Regions from separate parts of the Acidovorax sp. FG42 genome, predicted to be linked through region 1. Evidence: riboswitches for the same ligand, from Rfam matches in the RefSeq annotation. Region 1 holds a riboswitch; the other holds the start of a gene.
What was found. A riboswitch is a leader RNA that binds a small molecule or an ion and turns the genes downstream of it on or off. The one in region 1 is predicted to bind thiamine pyrophosphate.

Region 1 (10,191 bases):
CGCGATGGCGAGGTGGTGGAAACGCGCGACGTGCGCTTCCGCACCGTGGGCGATATCACCTGCACCGCACCGGTGGAGAGCACCGCCGCCACCCCGGCCGAGATCGTCATCGAGACCCTGGCCGCCGACGTGAGCGAGCGCGGCGCCACGCGCATGGACGACAAGACATCGGATGCTTCGATGGAGAAGCGCAAGAAGGACGGGTATTTCTGATGACCGCTATCAATTCAATAGCTGCCAGCGCAAATAACACTAGCGCTACCAGCCAAAACGACCATATCTCCGCCCTCAAGTTCATCACTTGTGGTTCCGTCGATGACGGCAAGAGCACGCTGATTGGCCGCCTGCTGGTGGACAGCAAGGCCGTGTTGCAAGACCATCTGGCCGGCGTACAGCGCCAGGGCGAGACCGACCTGGCCCTGCTGACCGACGGCCTCTCCGCCGAGCGCGAACAGGGCATCACCATCGACGTGGCCTACCGCTACTTCGCCACCGAAGAGCGCAAGTTCATCATCGGCGACGCGCCCGGCCACGAGCAGTACACCCGCAACATGGTCACGGCCGCCAGCAGCGCCGACGCCGCCGTGGTGCTGGTCGATGCCACCAAGCTCGACTGGAAAAACCCCGGCCTGGCCCTGCTGCCGCAGACCCGCCGCCACAGCCTGCTGGTGCACCTGCTGCGCGTGCATTCGCTGGTGTTTGCCGTGAACAAGCTCGACGCGGTAGAAGACCCCGCGCTGGCCTGGAAGCACATCCAAGGCGCCCTGGATGCCTTTGCGAAGGCCGCCGGCATTACCGTGCGTGCCACGGTGCCAGTGTCCGCCCTCAAGGGCTGGAACGTGGTCGATGCCCATGCCGGCTGGTGCGGCTACACCGGCCCCACGCTGCTGCAAGTGCTGGAAGAGTTGCCCAACACCCCAGCCGACACAGCGCTGGCACCAGCCTTCCCCCTGCAGTGGGTCGAGAAGTTCTCGTCCTCGTCGGACACCAGCCAGGGCCGCCGCGTGTTCTGGGGCCGCGTGGCCGCAGGCCGCTTTGCGCCCGGCACCGCCGTACAGATCTTCCCCAGCGGCCAGCTGGCCACCGTGGCCCAGGTGCTGGACCACGCCCGCCGCCCCAAGGACGTGCCCGCAGGCACCAGCGCCGGCATCATCCTGGACCGCGAGGTGGACGTATCGCGCGGCGACTGGATTCTGGCCGCGCCCACGGCTGCTGCAGCGCCGGTTGCCGACGACGACTTTGGCGACACACCCGCTGCCGCCCCGGCCTGGCCCGCCAGCCGCGAGCTGCGCACCACCATCGCCTGGATGGACGACGAGCCCCTGGTCGCGGGCCGCGTGTACTGGGCGCTGCATGGCCACCGCTGGGTCAAGGCCAAGGTCAAGGCCGTGGTGCACAAGCTCAACATCAACACGCTGGCCGAAGAAGCTGCCACGCAGCTCGACCCCAACGCCATCGGCCATGTGGAACTGCTGCTGCAAGAGGCGATTCCCGCTGCGCCGTTCACCCAGGCCCGCGTGCTCGGATCGCTGATCCTGGTGGACACCGCCAGCCACAAAACTGCGGGCGCCGTGCTGGTCAACTGATGGGCCACTGACCCAGATCAGCCTCCGCACGCCCGAGACACCCCTTCGCAGCAAGGGGCCCTGTAACCAAAGGTCGGTGAAAGCTTCTAAAATCGAGGGTTTTCACCGACCCACACAACTCCTGTCATGACCCACGTCGTTTCCGAAAACTGCATCAAGTGCAAGTACACCGATTGTGTGGACGTGTGCCCCGTGGACTGCTTCCGCGAAGGCCCGAACATGCTCGTCATCGACCCTGACGAATGCATCGACTGCGCCGTCTGCATCCCCGAGTGCCCGGCCAACGCCATCTTTGCCGAAGAAGACCTGCCGGCCGACCAGATCGCCTTCATCAAGCTCAACGCCGACCTGGCCTTTGCCGACGGCTGGAAGAGCATCACCAAGCGCAAGCCTGCACTGCCCGACGCTGACGAGTGGAACGGCAAGCCGGGCAAGGTCAACGAACTGATCAAGTAACCCGCCGCGCGCGCCACTGGTGACCGAGACTTTGCAAGCGCCCACCATGGTCGAGACCGACGCCGTTGTCATCGGCGCAGGTCCCGTAGGCCTGTTCCAGGTCTTCCAGCTGGGCCTGCAAGGCATCACCGCCCACTTGATCGACGCCCTGCCCCATGCAGGGGGCCAGTGCGTCGAGCTGTACGGCGACAAACCCATCTACGACATCCCGGGCATCCCGGTGTGCACCGGGCGCGAGCTGGCTGGTCTGCTGCTTCAGCAGACCGCGCCGTTCAAGACCCAGTGGCACCTGAACACGCTGGTGTCCGCCCTCACCGTACAAGCGGACGGGCGCCTGCTGGTCGAAACCTCGCAAGGCGCACAACTGCTGGCCCGCAGCGTGTTCATTGCCGCCGGCGTGGGCGCTTTTGTGCCGCGCACCCTCAAAGTGGACGGCATCGAGCGGTTCGTCGGCACCCAGGTCCACTACCAGAGCCTGCCCGCGACAGTGGATGTGACCGGTCGCCACGTGGTCGTGCACGGCGGCGACGAGCCCGCGGTGGCCCGCGCGGTGGAACTGGCCGAACAAGGTCAAGCCGCCCGCGTGAGCCTGCTGCACCGCCGCGACGTTTTCCAGGCGCCTGACGCCTTACTGCAACGCCTGCAGCAATTGCGCGACGAAGGTCGCGTCCACGTCGAGGCCGCGCAGATCACCGGCATCGACACTGCGGGTGACCGCCTCACTGCATTGCAAGTCGTAGATACGGACGGCAGCACCCGCGCCCTGGCGCTGGACCTGCTGGTGGCCGTGCTGGGTATCTCCCCCCGCCTCGGCCCCATCGCCGACTGGGGCATCGCCATGGACCGCAAACAATTGGTGGTTGACACCGAAGCCTTCTGCACCAGCGTGCCCGGCATCTACGCCGTGGGCGACATCAACACCTACCCCGGCAAACGCAAGCTCATTCTGTGTGGCTTCCACGAGGCCACGCTGGCCGCCTTTGGCGCGGCCGAGGCGCTCAAGGGCGACAAGGTGGCACTGCAATACACCACCACCAGCCCGCGCCTGCACCAGTTGCTGGGCGTGGCCCCGGCCACCGCTGCCTGACTGGGCGCGCGACGGCCGCACACCACTACAATCCGCAGCGCGCTGCTTTAGCGTGCGCTATCGCTAGGGGTGTCGATGTGGGCCCGCCCGCTTCGACTGAGAGAGTCCCTTTGAACCTGATTGAGATCATCCTCGCGCAGGGAAGCAAGTCCGCCACGGCACGGCCCTGAAACATCCGGGCGCACTGGCGGACGGTCCCTGCTCTGTATCTGCTTACGGAGCCATTCCATGTCCTCATCGCCCGCCACGCACGCCACCAACGAAGCGCTGGCCCCTGTCTCCCCCGACCGACGCGTCTTTCAGTGGCATGACCATGCCTCGCTCTGGTTCAGCCTGGGCGTGGGCCTGCTGGTGATGCAGGTGGGTGCTTATCTGATGCCTGCACTGGGTACCAAAGAGGCCCTGATCGCCATCGTGGCCGGTTCCATCGTGGGTGCGGGCCTGCTGGGCTGGGTGGCCAAGCTGGGCTGCGACAGCGGCCTGGCCAGTGCCGGGCTGATGCACGCGGTGTATGGCCGCACGTTTGCCAGCCTGCCCATCATCCTGAACATCGTGCAGCTGGTGGGTTGGGGCACGTTCGAGCTGGTGGTGATGCGCGATGCCACCGTGGCCATCGGCCAGCAGTCGGGCGCCATGGCGGGAGCCCACTGGCCCGTACTGGCCACGCTGCTGTGGGGCGGCGTGGTGATGCTGCTCATCAGCGGATCGATGGTGCAGCTGGTGCGCAAGCTGATTGCACGCATTGCGCTGCCGCTGGTGGTGTTGTCGCTGCTGTGGCTGTCGTGGCAGTTTTTGTCGCTGGCACAAACGCAAGGCTTTGAAGCGCTGTGGACGCGCAAGGGCGACGGCGGCATGGGCGTGCTGCCCGCGCTCGACTTGGTGATCGCCATGCCCATCTCGTGGCTGCCACTGGTGGCCGACTACGCCCGCCATGGCAAGAACGGTGGCTCAGCGCTGCGCGGCACGTGGCTGGGCTATGCGCTGGCCAACATCTGGTGCTACAGCCTGGGTGTGCTGGTGGCACTGACCTTGCCCAGCCAGGACCTGGTGCAGGCGCTGCTGCTGGCCCAGGGCGGGCTGATTGCGCTGTCGCTGATCCTGATCGACGAGGTGGACAACGCCTATGGCGATGCGTATTCAGGCGCCGTGTCGGCCCATAGCCTGCTGCCGCGCTGGGGTGTGCGCGCCTGGGGCCTGCTGGTGGCCGCGCTGTGCACCGGGCTGGCGCTGGTGCTGCCCATGCACAGCCTAGAACCGTTCCTGCTGCTGCTCAGCTCGGTGTTTGTGCCGCTGTTTGGAGTGATCCTCGGGCGTCTGGCCTTTGGCACCGATGCACCCGCCCTGCTGGCGACAGCGCGCAAGGTGAATGTGGCGCCCGTAGCCATCTGGCTGGCCGGCATCGCGGTGTACCACCTGGCGCCCAAGGTGCTGCCTGATGCGGGCTCTGCCCTGCCCGCGCTGGCGTTCAGCTTTGTGCTGGCCTGGGCCACGAGGCCCAAGGCACACTGAACCAATCAATCACTATAAAAAGATGAGCGCTCAGCGCATGATTGACTAGCGCTTGCGCCTCAAAACACCTAAAAAGACGCTCTATGGCGCCTGAAACACCCGCTGTGCCACCGGCGCGTAGCCGTGGTTGAGGGGGCCGTGGCCCCGGCCGGTGGTGACATTCGCTCCGGCAGCAATGGCCCCCAAGATGTAGGCCCGTGCCTGTTCCACGGCCTGCTCCAGCGGTAGGCCCAGCGCCAAGTGGGCTGCAATCGCAGACGACAGGGTGCAGCCCGTGCCATGCCCGTTGTGGGTGGCAATGCGTTGTGACTGCAACCGGTGCCCCTGAGCACCACCCTGTACGGCCAGCACATCCACCACCCAGTCGCCCGGCAAGTGCCCGCCTTTGAGCAATGCCGCGCGGGCGCCCAGCCGCAGCAGGTCTTGCGCGGCCAGCTCCAGCGCCTCCACGCCTTCGATGCGACGCCCCAGCAACCATCCGGCCTCGTCCAGGTTGGGCGTGACCACCTCGGCCAGCGGAAACAGCTCTTGGACCAGCACCGCCACCGTCTCCTGGGCAATCAGCCGGTCGCCGCTGGTGGCCACCATCACCGGGTCCAGCACCACGTGCGGCAGTTGATAGGTCCGAATGGCTTCTGCCACTACATGCACCACGTCGGGCGAGTGCAGCATGCCGATCTTGACGGCGTCCACGCCAATGTCCTGCACCACCGCATCGATCTGGGCCTTGAGCATCTCGGGCGGAATGCCGTGGATGCCCGTCACCCCGCAGGTGTTCTGGGCCGTGATGGCGGTGATGGCCGTCATGCCGTAGCAGCCCAGCGCACTGAAGGTCTTGAGGTCGGCCTGGATGCCCGCGCCGCCGCCGCTGTCAGACCCTGCGATGGAGAGCACGCGTGCGTAGCGGTGGCCCGTCGAGGGCAAGGAGGTCGTCGGTGAAATCATGGCAAAAATTATGGCCTATGCGCCACGTCAAAACGGGGCACATGGGGGATGTGCTGTAATTCATTTTCCGGACGAAACAGGGGTGTCCTGCCATCAAGATGCTGTTCTTGGGCGTGTGACTGAGAAATACCCTGGGGCCTGCACAAAACCCTGTGCACTGCGACCGAAGCAGGAGCCCCGCTACCCGATCCAGGTCATGCTGGCGTGGGGAGTTTCCATCAACGGTGACCCCGTTTTGTCCATGGCCGCTTGCCACACCACGGACACACTGACGGATCTATGTCACTTCAACCTTCTTCCTTTGCCATCCTGGGCGCAGGCCTGATGGGCCGTCTGCTGGCCGTGGAGCTGGCGCGCCAGGGGCACCGCGTGGACATCTATGACGCGGGGGGCCCCGCCGCCGAGAACTCGGCCGCTACGGTGGCCGCGGCCATGCTGGCCCCGTTGGCAGAGTCCGCGATCACCGAACCCGGCGTGGTGCGCATGGGCCACCACGCGCTGACCCGGTGGCCGGAGCTGCTGGCAGGCTTGACGGAGCCCGTTTTTTTTCAGCAGGCCGGCACACTGATCGTGTGGCACCGCCAGGACGCCGCCGAAGCCCAGCGCTTTACCCGCCAGCTCGAAAACAACCAGCGCAGCCTGCCCGAGCTGCCCGCCTTGCAAAAGCTCGACAGCGGCGCCCTGGAACAGGTGGAGCCTGCCCTTGCGCACCGCTTCAACCAGGGCCTGTACCTGCCCGGCGAGGGCCAGCTGGACAACCGCCAGTTGCTAGCCGCCCTGGTGGTGGAAATGGAGCGCCTGGGAGTGCGGGCGCACTGGCACACGCCCCAGTCGCCCGAAGCATTTACCCCCGGCGCACCCGGCCAGCCAGACCGGGTGCTGGACTGCCGTGGCCTGGGCGCCAAGGGCCAGTGGAGCGCGCTGCGCGGCGTGCGCGGTGAAGTGGCGCGCATCCACGCGCCCGACGTGACGCTGCAGCGCCCCACCCGGCTGGTGCACCCCCGCTACCCCATTTACATCGCGCCCAAAGAAGACCATCTGTTCGTCATCGGCGCGACCGAGATCGAGTCCGACGACCGCTCCCCTGCGAGCGTGCGCTCCACCCTGGAGCTGCTGAGCGCCGCCTACGCCGTGCACCCCGGCTTTGGCGAAGGGCGGATTCTGGAACTGGCGACGCAGTGCCGTCCCACGCTGCCCGACAACCTGCCCGCCATCCGCCAGACCCGCCCGGGCGTGCTGGAGATCAACGGCCTGTACCGCCACGGCTTCATGATCTCGCCCGCGATGCTGGACGTGACCCTGGAGGTGCTGAACACGGGACAATCGACCCTGTCCGAACGTTTTGACCTCCGGCTGGAACTGGAGCCCACCGCCCCCGCACCGACCGGCGTTGCCGCCCCCGCATTTGCATGAACATCTCGATCAACCAAGTCCCGCACGAACTGCCCGAAGGCGCCACCGTGGCCGATGCCGTGGCCGCCATCGAAGCGCGCCCCCCATTTGCCGTGGCTGTGAACACCACCTTTGTGCCCAACACCCGCTACGCCGCCCATGCCCTGCAGCCTGGCGACCGCGTGGAGATCATCTCGCCGGTCACCGGCGGCTGAGGTAACAGTAACTCAATCAAAATGGCTGCTACCGCATACAAAACATACGCCAACAGCTATCAAAACCATAGTAATCCAATGACCACTCCGACGCCCCAAGACCCGCTGGTGCTGTACGGCCAGACGTTCGCCAGCCGCCTGCTGCTGGGCACCTCGCGCTACCCCTCGCCCGCCGTGCTCGAAGCCGCCGTGCTGCGGGCCCGGCCCGCCATGGTCACGGCCTCGCTCCGCCGCCAGGGTAGCAACCCGGCCGAGAGCGGCAGCAGCTTCTGGGAGCTGCTGCGCAAGCTCAACGTGCCCGTGCTGCCCAACACCGCCGGCTGCCACAGCGCGCAAGAGGCCATCACCACCGCACAGATGGCGCGCGAGGTATTCAACACCCCGTGGATCAAGCTGGAGCTGATCGGCGACGACTACACCCTGCAGCCCGACACGCTGAACCTGGTGGGCGTGGCCGAGCACCTCATCAAAGAAGGCTTTCAGGTGCTGCCCTACTGCACCGAAGACCTGGTGCTGTGTCAGCGCCTGGTGGACGTGGGCTGCCAGGCCGTAATGCCCTGGGCCGCCCCCATCGGCACCGGGCGCGGCCCGGTCAACCCCTACGCGCTGCAGACACTGCGCGAGCGCCTGAATGTGCCCATGCTGGTCGATGCCGGGCTGGGCCTGCCCTCGCACGCCTGCCAAGTCATGGAATGGGGCTATGACGGCGTGCTGCTGAACACCGCCGTGGCCCTGGCCCAAGACCCGGTGGCCATGGCCGGTGCGTTTGCCGATGCCGTGAGCGCCGGGCGCGCAGCCCGCCTGGCCGGTGCCATGGCCGCACAAGACGCCGCCCAGCCTAGCACCCCCGTGCTGGGCACCCCTTTCTGGCACCACGCCCATGCATGACACCACCGCCCTGGCGAACGCCATCCTGAGCCACCACGCGGCCACCTTTGCAGGGTTTGCGCCTGAGCCCGTGCCCACACCCACGTCGCAGGACCCTGTGTACCTGGCCGCGCTGCAGGCTTGCAGTCAACTGGGTTTCATCGCCCACGACGCCGAATGCCTGGCCCGCGCCTGGCAGGCGCGCGAGCTGCGCACCGGCAGCGCACAGCCCGAGCAGTGGCCCGACGAACCCCAGGACTTTGGCCTGCAGCGCCTTCCGCGCGCCCAGCAGTTTGCCGCGTGCCCCGAGCGCCTGGGCCTGTATGCCGTGCTGCCTGACGCCCAGTGGGTGGGCCGCATGGCACGCGCCGGGGTGCCAACGGTGCAGTTGCGCTTCAAATCGGAAGACGACCGCGCCATCCGGGCCGAAGTCCAGGCCGCCGTCGAGGCCGTGCAAGGCACGGGCGCGCTGTTGTTCATCAACGACCACTGGCGGGATGCGATCGATGCAGGCGCCTACGGCATCCATCTGGGCCAGGAAGACCTGGACGCACTCACTGCCGAAGAGCTGCAGACGCTCCACCGATCCGGCCTGCGCCTGGGCGTGAGCACCCATGGGTATACCGAAATGGTGCGTGCCGACGCCGTGGGGCCCAGCTATATCGCGATGGGTGCCGTGTTCCCTACGACCCTCAAAAAAATGGCTACCGCGCCCCAGGGCGTGGGCAGGCTGGGCTTGTATGCACGGCTGATGCGGCACTACCCGCAAGTGGCGATTGGCGGGATCAGCGCCGAGCAGTTCCCCACGGTGCTGGCCACTGGCGTGGGTTCCGTGGCGGTGGTGCGGGCCTTGGTCAATGCACCGGACCCTGAAGCATCGGCTGCAGCGCTCATGGCGCTGATGCGGTGATGGCTGAATAGCTCCAGCGCAGCGGCCGGGGCTTCAGCAATCACCGCGCCGCTTGGCCGCCCCTGGGGCGGTCGATGGGACGGCAACCCGCTATTTGCGGTCAGGCTTTTTCATCTGCTCCAGCTCAAGGCGAAGCTCCATGAGATCGTTCTCCATGCCAAAGCCGACCGGCTGGCCTGCGGGTGGCGGCGCCGTCACGGGCACCGGGGGCAGATCGCTCAGCGTGAGGTGGGGAGGGTCCGACAGATCCAGATCCAGTGGAATGCCCCGCGAGTCCTCGCCCACAGACGCTGAGGGCCTGGAGGGCGCAACCGGAGCGGGCGCAGGTGCCGACTCCTGCTGGGCCCTCATCGCAAATTCGAACTCCAGACTGGCGGCCAGCGAATCGAGCGGCAAGTCGTCGTGCAGCGCCGCCGCAGCGGGGGTAGGACCTGAAGGAGCGACAAGAGTTTCGGATCGGGGCGGTGCCAGCGGAGTCGTCCGCTTGCGGGGCGGCGGCGCCCCCCGTGCACTGGCAGGCGTCGTCTGCGCCACCGCCAAAAGCAGCAGCAGATCGTCATAGGCCGCCAGATCAAACGGTTCCACCGCTTCGGCGCCCGAACGACGGAATAGGAATTTCTCCAGCAAGCCCAGCACCGCAGGCGTTGTCCACTCGGCCTCGATCTCGGCCAGCGCGTCGGTGTAGTGGTACAGCATGCGGCCTGTGCGGTGAAAGCCCGCAAACTCCGGCACCTGTGCGTTGAAGAACTGCATGAACTGGGTGCGCAACTGCGCAAACTCATCCACCCGGCTGAGGGTGTGGTACAGCCTCAATAGCTCCAGGTAAGCCAGCGGCGAGGTCTCGCGGTGCTCTGCAATGTGATGCTTCAGCACCTCGATGGCCTGCTGGTGCTCGCCCACCGAGACAAAGAATTCGGCCTGCTGTTGAATGTCAAACAGCTCTTCAGGGTTGACGATGTGGGCTGCCACGGAGGGCGCCGTGGACGGGGCAGCAGCCTTGGCCTGCAACGGGGCGGGCGCACTGGCCGCAGGGCTGGTTGCCACAAAGCGTGGCTCCACCGCCACCGGGGCGGCTTTACCCAGGGGGCTTGCACCAGGCTCGGGGCCGGCTGCGGCAGCGTGGGGCTGGGTTTCTGACGGCAGCCAGGTGTCGCCAGGATGGGGCGTCAGACCCAGCGCCTCGTCATGGGCCGATGTGGCCTCAGCGCGCGCGCCCAGGGCCAC
Region 2 (10,191 bases), on a different contig from region 1:
GCGCCTGCGGGGCGTGACCACGGTGAGTGCAGACGCAACCGGCGCCACGGCCGTGCGCAAGAGGTGATGGCATGAGGAACAACAGGACTGGACGCAGCATGCTGCAGGCCCCGAGAGGGCGGTGCGAGGGCTTGGTGGGACAGCGGGACAGAACCGAGAAGGGCAGAGACTGATATGGCAAGAGAATACAAAGACGTCGTCGTGGGGCTGGACATTGGCACCGCCAAGGTCATGGCCGTGGTGGCCGAGGTTCTGCCCAATGGCGAGCTGAAGCTCGCAGGCTTGGGCGTGGCCCCGAGCAATGGTCTCAAGCGGGGCGTGGTGGTCAACATCGATGCCACGGTGCAGAGCATCCAGCAGGCCTTGAAAGAGGCCGAGCTGATGGCCGACTGCAAGATCCAGCGCGTCTACACCGGCATCACCGGCAGCCACATTCGCGGCCTCAACTCCAGCGGCATGGTGGCCGTGAAGGACAAGGAAGTCACCTCGGCCGATGTGGCGCGGGTGGTGGAGACGGCCAAGGCCATCAACATCAGCAGCGACCAACGCCTGTTGCTGGTGGAGCCGCAAGAGTTTGTGATCGACGGGCAGGATGTGAAGGAGCCCATTGGCATGAGCGGCATCCGCCTAGAAGCCAAGATCCACATCGTGACGGGCGCACAGAGCGCGGCCGAGAACATCATCAAGTGCGTGCGCCGCTGCGGCCTGGAGGTTGAGCAGCTCATGCTGAACCCGCTGGCCAGCAGCCAGGCCGTGTTGACCGACGACGAGCGCGAGCTGGGTGTGGTGGTGGTGGACATCGGCGCAGGTACGACGGATGTGGCCATCTTCACGGGTGGTGCGATCCGCCACACGGCGGTGATCCCGATTGCGGGCGACCTCATCACCAGTGACATCGCCATGGCGCTGCGCACCCCCACGAAGGACGCCGAAGACATCAAGGTTGAAAGCGGCTACGCCAAGCAGCTGCTGGCCGACCCCGAGGCGCAGGTGGAAGTGCCCGGCCTGGGTGACCGTAGCCCGCGCATGCTGAGCAAGCAGGCGCTGGCTGGTGTGATCGAGCCCCGCGTCGAAGAAATCTTCTCGCTCGTGCAGCAGGTGGTGCGCGAGTCGGGTTACGAAGAGGTGTTGTCCTCGGGCATCGTGCTCACGGGCGGCAGCTCGGTGATGCCCGGCATGATCGAACTGGGCGAAGACATCTTCCTCAAGCCCGTGCGGCGCGGCATCCCCAAGTATTCCAGTGCGCTGGCGGACATGGTGGCCCAGCCTCGTGCCGCCACGGTGATGGGCCTTCTGGAAGAGGCCCGGCTGGCGCGCCTGCGCGGCTTCAAGGTAGCTCAGAAGAGTGGGTCCATGAAGACCGCATTCGGGCGCTTCAAAGATTTCATCGTGGGGAATTTCTGACCATGAAATATCCCCTGTGGCTGGCGCGTGGGAGCCCTCACCAGATACCGCGCGAGCGATGGCGATGTACAGGACCGCCACGCACTACAAGAAAAATGATCCCATCTCTCAATTGGCAATTGCATACGAATTTAGAACCAGGAGCTCCAAGATGACCATCGAAATGATCGAAGCCGAAGAATTCAACCAGGGCACCCAGATCAAGGTGATCGGTGTGGGCGGCGGCGGCAGCAATGCCGTCGAGCACATGATTGCCCGCAGCGTGCAGGGCGTGGAGTTTGTCAGCGCCAACACCGACGCGCAGGCGCTTACACGCAGCTCGGCCCACCGCGTCATCCAGCTGGGCAACAGCGGGCTGGGCGCAGGGGGCAAGCCCGAGAAGGCCCGCGACGCGGCCGAGGCAGCGGTGGCCGATATCCGTGAAGCCATTTCCGGCGCCCACATGCTGTTCATCACGGCGGGCATGGGCGGCGGTACGGGCACGGGCGCTGCGCCCGTGATCGCGCGCGTGGCCAAGGAGATGGGCATCCTCACCGTGGGCGTGGTCACCAAGCCTTTCGACTGGGAAGGTGGTCGCCGCATGAAGAATGCGGACGATGGCCTGGCCGAACTGGAAGCCAACGTGGACTCGCTGATCGTGGTGCTCAACGAAAAGCTGCTGGACGTGTTGGGCGACGACATCACCCAGGACGAGGCCTTTGCCCACGCCAATGACGTGCTCAAGAACGCCGTGGGCGGTATCGCTGAAATCATCAACGAATACGGCCAGGTGAACGTGGACTTTGAAGACGTGCGCACCGTGATGGGCGAGCCCGGCAAGGCCATGATGGGCACGGCCACGGCCAGCGGCCCGGACCGCGCACGCATCGCTGCCGAGCAGGCCATTGCCTGCCCGCTGCTCGAAGGCATCGACCTGTCGGGCGCCAAGGGCGTTCTGGTGCTGGTCACGGCCAGCAAGGGCAGCCTCAAGCTGTCCGAGTCGCGCCAGGCCATGAACACCATCAACGCCTACGCATCCACCGATGCGCATGTGATCTTCGGCGCCGCCTACGACGAAAGCCTGGGCGATGAGATCCGCGTAACGGTGGTGGCCACGGGCCTGTCGCGTGCCAATGCACGCCGCCAGCCCATCTCGGTGGTGCAAGGTGGTCTGCGCACGGGCACGGACAACATGGCCTACCAGATGCCCGTCGCCGGTGTGGGCACGCTGGGTGCCGCTGTGGGCGTGCCTGGCGGCCATGCGGGCAGTGCACAGGCCGACTACGGCAGCATGTCGGTGCCCAGCGTGTGGCGCACCAACCGCACGCAGGCGGCAGCCCGCGTGGATGCCCTGTCGTCCGGCGGCATGGATGACCTGGAGATCCCCGCCTTCCTGCGCAAGCAGGCGGACTGACAGCCCCGCTGATCGCACTCCGCCGCCCCTTGATGGGGGGTAAAACAAAAAGCCCTGCCAGCGCAAGCTGGCAGGGCTTTTTTACTGATGTAGCGTGCTTCAGCGCGCGTTCAGGCCTGGGTCGCCCCAGGCCTCTCAGCGATCAGAAAGACTCCCAGTCATCGTTGCTGTCTGCCGCAGGCTTGGGGCTGCTGGCCTTGGGGGGCAATGCCGCCGCTGGGGCGGGTGAAGGCGCCGCAGGGCGAGGGGCTGCCGGCGCCTTGGCCAGGGCTGGGCGGGGTGTTGCGGCGCGCACTGCAGGAGCCACGGCGGGTCGTGGCGCGGCTGCGAGCCGGCTGGCCGGTGCGGGCGCGGGCGCGGAGGTGCTGCCGTTCACACGGAAGAGCGCCACCACCTGGGTGAGCTTCATGGCTTGCTCGCGCAGGCTGTCTGCGGCGGCGGTGGATTCTTCCACCAGCGCCGAGTTTTGCTGCGTCATCTGGTCCAGCTGGTTCATGGCGGTGTTGACCTGCGCAATGCCCTGGCTCTGCTCCGACGTGGCGGCACGGATCTCGCCAATGATGTCGGTCACGCGCTGCACGCTGGCCACGATCTCCGTCATGGTGGCACCCGCATTGCCCACCAGGGCCGTGCCGGACTCCACCTTCTCGACCGACGCGCCGATCAGCGACTTGATCTCCTTGGCGGCTTCGGCGCTGCGCTGCGCCAGGCTGCGCACCTCGCCGGCCACCACGGCAAAGCCCCGGCCCTGCTCGCCGGCACGGGCAGCTTCCACGGCAGCATTGAGCGCCAGGATATTGGTCTGGAATGCGATGCCGTCGATGACACCGATGATGTCGCTGATCTTCTTGCTGCTGGCGTTGATGTCCTGCATGGTGGACACCACCTGCGACACCACCTCGCCCCCGCGCGCCGCCACTTCAGCGGCAGACGTGGCCATCTGGTTGGCGGTCTGGGCGGAGTCGGAGGTCTGCTTCACCGTGCTGGTCAGCTCCTCCATGCTGCTGGCCGTGGTCTGCAGGTTGCTGGCCGTGTCTTCGGTGCGGTGGGCCAGGTCGTTGTTGCCTTGCGCAATTTCGCTGGACGCGGTGGCGATGCTGTCGGTGGCCGAGCGCACTTCGGTCACCAGCTTGCGCAGCGAGGTCACCATGTGGGCGAGGCCGTCAAGCATGGAGCCCGGCGGGGCGGCCGGAATCTGCGCGTCCAGGTTGCCTTCGGCCACCTCGGACATGATGGCAATGGCATGGGTGGGCTCGCCGCCAATCTGGCGCAATACCGAGCGCGACACCAGCAGGCCGATCACGCCCACCGCCACAAACACCGCCAGCACCAGCGCCAGGCTCGACCACAGGGCCTGGCGCAGCATGACATCTACGTCGTCTGTGTACAGCCCGGAGCCGACCATCCAGTTCCAGCCATCCACCTTGACGATGTACTGCAGCTTGGGCACGGGCGTCTGCTGGCCGGGGCGCGCAAACATGGTGGGCACAAAGGCCTTGCCATCCTTGCTGTTGCGCATGCCGTTGACCAGCAGGCCGATGATGTCCACGCCCGAACCATCCTTGACCTTGCCGAGCATGTCCTGCCCGTCCCATTCGGTCTTGAAGGGGTGCATCACGCCCACGCCCTCCGTGGTCCAGATGTAGAAATATTCAGTCTTGCCCTCGGGGCCGCCGTAACGGGCAATGCGCAGGGCGTCCTTGGCGGCTTTCTGCGCGTCTTCCACCGACATGGCGCCGCTGGCGGCCTTGGCCTGGTAGCCGACCACGATGCTGTGGGCCGACTGGACGGCGGTGGTCAGCATGTCCTTGCGGGACTCGGTGATCAGCCGTCGCTCCTGGAGGAGGGACAGGATGGCCATGATCAGCAGCGCCGTAAGCGCTGTGCCGATCATGAGCATGACCTTCATCTTGAAACTGAGTTTGCTCATGGGAGTCTCCTGCGGGGCGGGTGTAATGAGTTCATGTCGTGTATTTTCAAGGCCCTCAGAGTGCAAATTGTGCGACCAGGCATGGGGCCTGCACAGTAGGTGAAAACGCGGCGGTAGCTCTACGTACGCGTCTCTGAAGGGCTGACAAGACCTCGGCGCATGCGGGGCGGCGGCGCAGAAACTAAAATGCGCGGATGCTCCAGCAACGCACCCTCAAGACCCTGACCCGCGCCGTAGGCGTGGGTCTGCACAGCGGCCAGCGGGTCGAGTTGACCCTGCGGCCCGCGCAGCCGGACACGGGCATCGTGTTCCGGCGGGTGGACCTGCCGCAGCCGGTGGACATTCCCATCCGTGCCGAGGCGGTGACGGACACGCGGCTGGCGTCCACCATCGCGGTGGGCAATGCCAAGGTGCACACCGTGGAGCATCTGATGTCGGCCTGTGCGGGGCTGGGCATTGACAACCTCTACGTGGACATTACGGCTGAAGAGGTCCCCATCCTCGACGGGTCTTCGGCCTCGTTCGTGTTCTTGCTTCAAAGCGCCGGGGTGGAGCTGCAAAACGCGCCCAAGCGCTTCATCCGCGTCACCCGCCCCGTGGAGGTGCGCGAGGGTGAAGGCGCCAACGCCAAGTGGGCGCGCCTCACGCCGTACCACGGCTACAAGCTCAGTTTTGAAATCGACTTCGACCATCCCGCCGTAGACTCCACCGGCCAGCGTGTGGAGTTTGACCTGGGGCAAGGCAACTACAGCCGCGACATCGCTCGCGCGCGCACCTTTGGCTTCACCCGCGATGTGGAGATGATGCGCTCCAACGGCCTAGCGTTGGGAGGCGGGCTGGACAACGCCATCGTGATGGACGACTACAAGGTGCTCAACAGCGACGGCCTGCGCTACGACGACGAGTTCGTGAAGCACAAGATCCTGGACGCCATGGGTGACCTGTACCTCATTGGCAAGCCGCTGCTGGCCGCCTACAGCGCCTTCCGCTCGGGCCATGCCATGAACAATTTGCTGCTGCGCGAGCTGCTGGCCCAGCGCGATGCCTGGGAGGTGGTCACCTTCGAGGATGAGCGCCAGGCACCCACCGGCTTTGCGCAGCCTGCGCGTGCCTGGTAGGGCCCGTTGGCCATGTTGATCTTTCGCTGGCTGGCCATGCTGCTGCTCCTGGCGGCGGCCGTGTCGTTCGCGTTTTACGCGGGCACCGGGCAGCCGCGCTACAAGCGCCTGGGGCTCGTCATTCTCAAGTGGACGGTGATTGCCGCTGTGTTCTTTTTTGCAGTGATCCTCATCGGCCGCTTGGCCTGATGTATCGGCTGATGCGCGGGCTCTGCGGGCCCGGTTTTTCCTCTGCCCTATACTCGCGCCTGCTCCGGGGTGTGCTGATGCGCTGAGATGCAAGGGCCTGAAGGAATTCAGGCGAGCTTGCGAACCCGACGAACTTGATCCGGTTCATACCGGCGGAAGAAGAGCCGACCTCCTTGTCCCCGTGCCCGCACTCCCTGTGGGCACGCCTTGCCTCAGGTGCTGCCATGCGCAGCCACCCGAGGGGCGCACAGGTCCATTCCGGAGCAGACCCACCGCCACCGGAACCAGGAGACCTGCCCATGAACGCCCCCGACCCCCACGCCACACTGGCTGCCCCTGAAAAGTTCGCCGAGCTGCTCGCACGCACCCGCGAACCCTTCCCCGCATCCCGCAAGGCCTATATCCCCGGCCATCTGCACACCGACCTGCGCGTGCCCGTGCGCGACATCGCGCTCACCAACGGCGAGCTGGTCAGCGTGTACGACACCTCCGGCCCCTACACCGATCCCAACGCCGTGATCGACGTGCGCCAGGGCTTGGCCAGCGTGCGCGGTGGCTGGATCACCGGCCGTGGCGATGTGGAGCACTACGAAGGCCGCGCCCCCGTAGCGCTGGACGACGGCCAAAAGAGCGAAGATGCCACCCGCCTCGCCCAGCTGCGCGCCGAGGCCGCCGCCTTGCAGCGCAAGCCCCTGCGCGCCAAGGCGGGTGCCAATGTCACGCAGATGCACTACGCCAAGAAGGGCATCGTCACGCCCGAGATGGAGTACGTCGCCATCCGCGAAAACGGCAAGCGCGAATGGATGGAGCAGTACATTGCCGACGCAGGCCGTGAAAAGCGCCTGATGGGCAACCCGATGGGCGCAAGCATCCCGCGCATCATCACCCCCGAATTTGTGCGCGATGAAGTGGCCCGGGGCCGCGCCATCATCCCCGCCAACATCAACCACCCCGAGGTGGAGCCGATGGCGATTGGCCGCAACTTCCTGGTCAAGATCAACGCCAACATCGGCAATTCGGCTGTCACATCGAGCATCGAGGAAGAAGTGGAAAAGCTCGTGTGGGCGATCCGCTGGGGTGCTGACAACGTGATGGACCTGAGCACCGGCAAGAACATCCACACCACACGCGACTGGATCGTGCGCAACTCGCCCGTGCCGATTGGCACGGTGCCGATCTACCAGGCGCTGGAAAAGGTGGGCGGCGTGGCCGAAGACCTGACCTGGGAAATCTTCCGCGACACGCTGATCGAGCAGGCTGAGCAGGGCGTGGACTACTTCACCATCCACGCGGGCGTGCGTCTGGCCTACATCCACCTCACGGCGCAGCGCCGCACGGGCATCGTCTCGCGCGGCGGCTCCATCATGGCCAAGTGGTGCATGGCGCACCACCGCGAGAGCTTCCTGTACGAGCACTTCGAGGACATTTGCGACATCATGAAGGCGTACGACGTGTCGTTCAGCCTGGGCGACGGCCTGCGCCCCGGCTGCGCCTCTGATGCCAATGACGAAGCGCAGTTTGCCGAGCTGCACACGCTGGGCGAGCTGACCCAGGTGGCCTGGAAGCACGACGTGCAGACCATGATCGAAGGCCCCGGCCATGTGCCCATGCACATGATCCAGGCCAACATGACCGAGCAGCTCAAGACCTGCCACGAAGCGCCGTTCTACACCCTGGGCCCGCTGACCATCGACATCGCGCCGGGCTATGACCACATCGCCAGCGCGATTGGCGCGGCCATGATCGGCTGGATGGGCACGGCCATGCTGTGCTACGTGACGCCCAAGGAGCACCTGGGCCTGCCCGACCGCGATGACGTGAAGCAAGGGATCATTGCGTACAAGATCGCGGCCCACGCGGCCGATGTGGCCAAGGGCCACCCCGGGGCCCGCTCGCGCGACGATGCTCTCAGCCAGGCGCGCTTCGACTTCCGTTGGCAAGATCAGTTCAACCTGGGCCTGGACCCGGAGACGGCCAAGGAATACCACGACGAGACCCTGCCCAAGGACTCGGCCAAGGTGGCGCATTTCTGCTCGATGTGTGGGCCCAAGTTCTGCTCGATGAAGATCACCCAGGAAGTGCGTGACTTTGCCGCGCAAAAGGGCGTGGCCGAGGCCGAAGCCCTGGCCCAGGGCATGCAGGCCAAGGCGGCCGAGTTCCAGCAGGGCGGCGGCGAGCTGTACATCCCCCTCAAGCCCGTGTGATGGCAGCGGCGCAATAAGCGCAGCTACTGGCCCCGAGGATTCCCTGAAACAGGGCCCCGGGGCCGTGCTTACCCTGTGCGGCGGACGGCCTGGCCCGGCATATAGTCCCGCCCACCCCCGGCCCAGAAGGTGGGGGGTGTGTGTGGCACCAAATTTGCTATGCTGGACTATCTGTTAAAAAATGTAAGGAAGAGCCATGAACGCTCTCGGCCGCTTCTCCATCCGCACGCGTCTCTACTTCGGAACCGTCTTCTCCCTGATCCTTCTGGTCGTCATCGGTGCCATGGGCTACGTAGCCCTGGACCGCACGCGCGGCACCCTGCAGGTGCTTTTTTCAGAGCGCGTGCAGACGCTGACCGACATGTCCGAACTGCGCACCACCCTGGGTGACCTGCGCCGGACCGAAAAAGACATCATCATCAACTTCAACAACTCGGTCGAGGTCTCTGCCCTGCGCGAGTCCTGGGCCAAGACACTGACCTCCCTGCGCAAGCGCCTGGCCGATGTGCGGCAGGTGCAGTCGGGCGATGCCGATTTTGTGGCCTCCATCGACAAATCGCTGGACGAGATCAAGCAGTACGAAACCGGCATTTCGCCCATCTTCGAGAAGATCGAAGGCGCGCAGCTCGACGGCGCCGGTGGCGGCGCCTACGCCGATCGCCTGAAGGTCCACATGGAGGCCACCGACAAGCTGTTCTCCAGCCTCGCGGACTCGGCCCGTGCGCAGATGGACGAGGCCCGTGCGGGCGTCGAATCACGCACCTCCACCATGGCCGCGCTGATCGGCGTGGGCCTGGTGCTGGCGCTGGCCGTGCTGATTCCGCTCACGTTCTTCAGCGTGCGCTCCATCACCAAATCCCTCGGGCAGGCGCAGGAGCTGGCCGAACGCATCGCCAGTGGCGACCTGTCGCGCGATGTGGCGGCCATGAACCAGGACGAAGTGGGCCAGCTGGTGGGCGCCATGGGCCGCATGCAGGACTCGTTGCGTGACCTGGTGCGCCAGGTGCAGGACGCGGCGGGCAACATCTCCACCGCCAGCTCCGAGATCGCCAGCGGCAACCACGATCTGAGCCACCGCACCGAGCAGACGGCGGCCAACCTGGAAGAGACGGCCTCGTCGATGGAAGTGCTGACCAGCACCGTGCAGCAAAGCGCCCAGGCCTCGCGCCAGGCCAGCGATTTCGCATCGACCGCCGCCGAGGTGGCTGCGCGCGGTGGCGCCGTGGTGTCGCAGGTGGTGACCACCATGGACCAGATCACCACCAGCTCGCGCAAGATTGCCGACATCACGGGCGTGATCGATTCGATTGCGTTCCAGACCAATATCCTGGCGCTCAACGCCGCTGTGGAAGCCGCCCGTGCCGGTGAGCAGGGCCGCGGCTTTGCAGTGGTGGCCAGCGAGGTGCGCAACCTCGCGCAGCGCAGCGCCGAGGCCGCCAAGGAAATCAAGGGCCTGATCGGTTCGTCGGTGGAGCGGGTCGAAGACGGCTCGCGCCTGGTGAGCCAGGCCGGCCAGACCATGACGGAGATCGTGAGCAGCGTGCGGCGTGTGTCCGACATCATTGCGGAGATCACCGCCTCGTCGGCCGAGCAGAGCGACAACATCGGCCAGATCAGCCAGTCGGTCACTCAGCTCGACCAGATGACCCAGCAGAACGCGGCGCTGGTGGAGGAATCTACCGCAGCGTCCGAGTCGCTGCGTGAGCAGGCCCACCACCTCAACAGCGCCGTCAGCCAGTTCAAGCTGCAGGATGGCGCATCGCCCTCGGCCACGTTCAACACCCCCGCTTCCGCAGCACCCGCCGTCGCCCAGGTGGCGCGCCGACCTGCGTTGCAGATCTGGTAATTTCAGGTGTTTTTGGCTGGTAGCGCTAGTGTTTCATGTGCTAGCAGCTATCAGATGTATAGCAAATCAGTCCCGCGTCACCCGCAGCACTTCTTCGCGGCTGGTGA

Region 2: another riboswitch for thiamine pyrophosphate. It lies ahead of thiC (phosphomethylpyrimidine synthase ThiC); the one in region 1 lies ahead of ACODSM_RS16780 (purine-cytosine permease family protein).

What each region holds. Positions count from the first base shown of each region.
Region 1 covers NZ_JBMDJM010000016.1:90,934-101,124, forward strand. Annotated here, with positions in the region: gene cysD (sulfate adenylyltransferase subunit CysD) at 1-213, shown strand, start outside; gene ACODSM_RS16765 (sulfate adenylyltransferase subunit 1) at 213-1,586, shown strand; gene fdxA (ferredoxin FdxA) at 1,713-2,042, shown strand; gene ACODSM_RS16775 (NAD(P)/FAD-dependent oxidoreductase) at 2,089-3,129, shown strand; TPP riboswitch at 3,185-3,289, shown strand; gene ACODSM_RS16780 (purine-cytosine permease family protein) at 3,358-4,638, shown strand; gene thiD (bifunctional hydroxymethylpyrimidine kinase/phosphomethylpyrimidine kinase) at 4,720-5,583, opposite strand; gene thiO (glycine oxidase ThiO) at 5,863-6,996, shown strand; gene thiS (sulfur carrier protein ThiS) at 6,993-7,190, shown strand; gene ACODSM_RS16800 (thiazole synthase) at 7,269-8,078, shown strand; gene ACODSM_RS16805 (thiamine phosphate synthase) at 8,071-8,967, shown strand; gene ACODSM_RS16810 (hypothetical protein) at 9,058-10,191, opposite strand, start outside.
Region 2 covers NZ_JBMDJM010000010.1:137,232-147,422, forward strand. Annotated here, with positions in the region: gene ACODSM_RS12605 (cell division protein FtsQ/DivIB) at 1-67, shown strand, start outside; gene ftsA (cell division protein FtsA) at 175-1,404, shown strand; gene ftsZ (cell division protein FtsZ) at 1,556-2,797, shown strand; gene ACODSM_RS12620 (methyl-accepting chemotaxis protein) at 2,940-4,727, opposite strand; gene lpxC (UDP-3-O-acyl-N-acetylglucosamine deacetylase) at 4,922-5,845, shown strand; gene ACODSM_RS12630 (hypothetical protein) at 5,858-6,034, shown strand; TPP riboswitch at 6,090-6,212, shown strand; gene thiC (phosphomethylpyrimidine synthase ThiC) at 6,361-8,238, shown strand; gene ACODSM_RS12640 (methyl-accepting chemotaxis protein) at 8,435-10,084, shown strand; gene ACODSM_RS12645 (GspE/PulE family protein) at 10,151-10,191, opposite strand, start outside.